2 regions of the Vibrio sp. QJM3NY_21 genome follow, and region 2 is predicted to be linked to the other one. Evidence: riboswitches for the same ligand, from Rfam matches in the RefSeq annotation. Region 2 holds a riboswitch; the other holds the start of a gene.
What was found. A riboswitch is a leader RNA that binds a small molecule or an ion and turns the genes downstream of it on or off. The one in region 2 is predicted to bind lysine.
Positions count from the first base shown of each region.

Region 1: it holds a riboswitch for lysine, as region 2 does, so the genes downstream of both, AC3CID_RS05445 (Na+/H+ antiporter NhaC family protein) here and lysC (lysine-sensitive aspartokinase 3) in region 2, are expected to answer to the same signal.

Region 1 covers NZ_CM173513.1:1,195,015-1,197,477, forward strand. The annotation lists gene AC3CID_RS05435 (inosine/guanosine kinase) at 1-215, shown strand, start outside; gene AC3CID_RS05440 (H-NS family histone-like protein) at 388-798, opposite strand; lysine riboswitch at 1,163-1,340, shown strand; gene AC3CID_RS05445 (Na+/H+ antiporter NhaC family protein) at 1,453-2,463, shown strand, end outside.
Region 2 covers NZ_CM173513.1:330,725-333,187, forward strand. The annotation lists gene lysC (lysine-sensitive aspartokinase 3) at 1-1,215, opposite strand, end outside; lysine riboswitch at 1,325-1,502, opposite strand; gene AC3CID_RS01560 (pyridoxal-phosphate-dependent aminotransferase family protein) at 1,679-2,463, shown strand, end outside.

The DNA of each region.
Region 1 (2,463 bases), 860 kb from region 2:
TATTACATGATATGGCAGCAAATAAATATCATAAAGAAAATGTACCGAATTCTAGCAAGCACCAACATGCATTTTTAACGTATTCATCTTTCTCACAAGTTTGTAAATATTCAAACCGTGCAAGTTATGAAGTGTTGGTTCAGCACTCTCCTCGCTTGTCTCGCGGCCTTCCTGAAAGAGAAGACAGTCTAGAAGAAGCATACTGGGAAAGATAAGATATTTTTATCTTTTTCATTTATATTTCTAATAGTGAAATATAAAAAAGGCTCCGAAAGGAGCCTTTTTTGTTTCTGAATATATTGAAGCCGTAAATAATACTTTAGTCGACTTAATATTAATTCTATTGCTTAGTGTTTTATTGATTATTCACTTAGCAAACAGGATGCCTTAAAGAGCAAACTCTTCTAGAGATTTACCAGCATCTAGTTGTTCTTGGATAGCTGAAGGCGTACGGCCTTGACCTGTCCAAGTTTTCTCGTCGCCGTTTGCGTCTACGTATTTGTATTTCGCTGGGCGAGGAGCACGTTTAGCTTTAGTTGTTTTAGATTTTGCTTCACCAGAAAGTGCAGCAATAAGATCTGCAACATCAATTCCGTCTTTTGCAATTTGTTCAGCAATAGCAGAAAGCTTAGCTTCTTGTTCTGCTTTAGCAGCGCGTTCTTCAGCTTCAGACTCTTGACGCTCTTGTACAACAATAGTCAGCTTGTCTAGCGCTTCTTCAAGTTGCTCAAGAGTTAATTCACGTGAGAACGCACGAAGGCTGCGGATATTTAATAGTGTTTTTGTTAATTCAGACATGATATTTCCCATCAAGGTAAACTAAATAATCCTCCTAATAATAAACAGTGCCTAGGAATAAAACAAATAGTATTTCTTGTATTGGTTATTTAAATATAAAAGTGAGATGAATAGTTGAAAAAGAAACGACTCACTTTTGATGAATTTATAATAATTATTAAGATTATCTTAAAAATCGATATGTGACTGGTGGAGTAATTGCTATATGTAGACTATTTTTTTATTGATTAGTTCATTAACAAAAAGACATTTTTGTCGGAATGATATGTTGCATTGTTGCTCTTGATGGGTACAATTGCGGCTACCTGATGCGATGCTTTGGTTAATTTGTTGTTAAACTCTGGTTTGCACAGTTAATAATGTTATCGCACGTAGAGGCGCAATTATAAAAAGTAGTTTTCGTTGGGGTGATGCCAATGAACGGGAATGAAAGGTGTAATTGCCGAAGTAAATTGTATATCTAAACAATTTGCTGGGGTTGTGCTCAATAGGTACAACACTGCCATAGTCTTAATTTTAAACTATGGAGCGCTACTGTAGGGTTGGGTGAAGTGTTCACTTCCCTTTCGCTTAGTTCAACATGAGCTTGATAAACCGTATCAAGTTTGTCTGCAGTAGATCTCTAGCCAAATAAAAAACTGGTTTTTGAAGATCATGAATTTAATAGATTTTGCAACATCGCCTTTATCGCTGCTTCCTCCTTTGGTTGCATTGACTCTAGCTATTGTTACCCGCCGTGTATTGGTTTCCTTAGGTGTTGGTATCGTTATGGGTGCGATTCTACTTGCTGACTACTCAGTAGGTAACGCAGCTAGTTACGTGTTCACTAAAGCATCTGGTGTTTTCATCGAAGATGGTGGCATTAACACTTGGAACATGAGCATCATCGCATTCCTAATTATTCTCGGAATGACAACTGCATTACTCACACTATCTGGTGGTACTCGCGCATTCGCTGAGTGGGCACAGTCTCGTGTGAAGAGCAAACGTGGTTCAAAACTACTTGCTGCCTTCTTAGGCGTATTCATCTTTGTCGATGATTACTTCAACAGCTTAGCGGTAGGTGCTATCTCTCGTCCTGTAACAGACCGCTTCTACGTATCTCGCGCTAAGCTAGCTTATATTCTAGATTCTACCGCTGCTCCAATGTGTGTGATTATGCCGGCTTCTAGTTGGGGTGCTTACATCATCACTATTATTGGTGGCATCTTAGTGACACACGGTGTGACTGAGTATTCTGCACTGGGTGCTTACGTTCGTCTTATCCCAATGAACTTCTACGCTGTGTTCGCACTATTAATGGTATTTGCCGTTGCATGGTTCGGTCTAGACGTTGGTAAGATGCGTGAACATGAGATCGAAGCCTCTCAAGGTCGTGGCTTTGAAGGCGACAACGATCAAAAGCAAGCTCACGATCTAAACGAAGAGCTAGACATTCAAGAGAGCGAAAACGGTTCTGTCTCTGATCTTGTTATGCCAATCGTATCGCTAATCGTAGCAACAGTTGCTGCTATGCTTTACACCGGTGGCCAAGCGCTGACTGCTGACGGTCAAGCATTTAACTTGCTTGGTGCGTTCGAAAATACAGATGTAGGTAAGTCTCTTGTTTACGGTGGCGTTCTAGGTCTGCTTGTTGCGCTAGCGACAGTGTTTAAGCAAAAGCTA
Region 2 (2,463 bases):
GCTTTCACTCATGTTGTTGCCAATAAGAGCAACAAGGCATAGGTCGTGCTCAATATCTACGGAACACAACTCTTCAAGCTCAAGGCGAGCGGCTTCAGGTAACTCAGGAGCACCACCAGAGGTATCTGTTTGATCGAGAGTCAGTGATACACTGATCTCTGAGGTAGTGATAAGATCGACAGAGATCTTATGTTTAGCAAGGATCTCGAACACTTTTGCGAGGAAGCCATAAGCATGGAACATATTAGCGCTGCGTAGCGTAACCATGGTTTGGTTGCAGCGTAGGGCAAGCGCTCTGAACAGAGGGGAGCTTTCAACTTGTTGACGAATCCATGTGCCACCGAGCTCTGGTGCTTTTGATGAGCCGACAAATACCGGGATTTGATGGCGTAGTGCCGGGACTAGAGTCGAAGGGTGTAATATCTTCGCGCCAAAGTTTGCCATTTCCGATGCTTCGCTAAAGCTGATCTCTGGGATAGGAGATGCTTTCGATGCGATACGTGGATCCGTGGTGTAGATGCCCGGAACATCAGTCCAGATTTCTAAACCAATCGCTTGTACAGATTCTGCAATCAGTGCCGCTGAGTAATCACTACCACCACGACCTAACGTTGTGGTGTTACCTTCGCTATCGGCGCCGATAAAGCCTTGGGTAACGACAACTTGCTGTTGGCATAGTGGAATCAATTTCTGTTGAGCTAAGGCTGCAATATCTTTTAACAGTGGTTCAGCTTTGCCGAAGTCACCATTGGTGCGCATCACTTCTCTGATATCAAAACGGACAGCGGGTGTGCCACGCTCGCGAATGATTTGAGCGAGGATATGTGTCGACATTAGTTCGCCACATGCCACTAGGTGATCGGTGAGTTTAGTACTGGCTTGGAATGATGCCGCTTCGGCTGCACTCGCAATGTCATCGAGAATGCAGTGCACATCTTTTTCAATGCTAATTGGGTCAGCTAGCTGATCAAGAATCGCGTTATGAATGTCAGTCAATAGCGTCAATAATTCCTGACGACGAGTTTTGTCTTGGACACCATTCGCTAGTTCAACCAGCAAGTTGGTGACGCCTGAGCACGCGCTGCTCACAACCAGTTTCGTATTCGAGTTATTTTCAATAATGGCAGCACAACGGGTCATTGCTTCAAAGTTGGCAACACTTGTTCCACCAAACTTAGCGACATTAAAAGAACCAGCTACATTAGATGCACTCACGATATATCTCCCACGACTTCCTAAAATAAAATTACGGTTGGGTAATCCAACGTCCGATGTTTTTCGAAGAGAGTATTTAGAGCAAAAAGAGAGGAATTATTAGAATAGTAACCTCAGAAGCTCTTCACCATATAGAAATGGCGACAGTTGCCGGGATTCAGCCCGCTCAACCGATAATAAAGGTCCTGCATCCTTTTATTATCTCGGCACTGCTCCCCCTTGATGCTTTGTATTGGAAATGCGGTTCCACAAAACATCTGCCTGGGCAGTGCTCCTCTTCTGCTAGATAGCCATTTCATTGAACGTGTTTGCGGTAACAATGTCAATCCGTAACTGGAGATATTTAAAAAATAATTTTAACAATTATGTGACACTGGTGTGACCTCAATACTTTTAGCTAATTGATGACGGTATCGATTTGCTTTAGGGTGGATTGTTCACAACATTAACGTAAGGGATGTACATGTCTAATTTAACACTCACTACTGCTATCGAGAGCTTTTATCCGCCACACCGAACGTTAATGGGGCCGGGGCCTTCAGACATTTCTCCTCAAGTTTTACAGGCCTTAAGCCGTCCTACTATTGGTCACCTCGACCCGTTATTTATCGCGATGATGGATGAACTGAAACAACTTCTTAAGTATGCATTCCAAACAGAGAATGAATTCACTATTGCTGTTTCTGCGCCCGGCAGTGCAGGTATGGAAACCTGTTTTGTTAACTTGATTGAGCCCGGTGAGAAGGTGATTGTTTGTCGCAATGGCGTTTTTGGTGAGCGTATGCGAGAGAATGTTGTGCGTTGTGGTGGTGAAGCGATCCTTGTTGATGACGAGTGGGGCAAGCCCGTTTCCGTTGAAAAGGTAGAAAAAGCATTGGCAGAAAACCCTGATGCTGTTGCTGTCGCTTTTGTGCATGCAGAGACGTCTACTGGAGCGTTATCGGATGCTCAAGCGATTTCAGCAGTGGCTCGTCAGTCTGATGCGTTGTCGATTGTTGATGCGGTGACATCACTAGGTGGTGTGCCATTGTTGGTTGATGAATGGCAGCTCGATGCGGTTTATTCTGGCAGTCAAAAATGTCTATCTTGCGTTCCTGGACTGTCTCCAGTGACTTTCTCTCAACGAGCGGTTGAGAAGATGAAGGCGCGTCAAACGCCGGTACAAAGCTGGTTCCTAGATCAAAGCTTAGTACTGGGTTACTGGAGTGGAGAAGGCAAGCGTAGCTACCACCATACGGCACCCGTGAA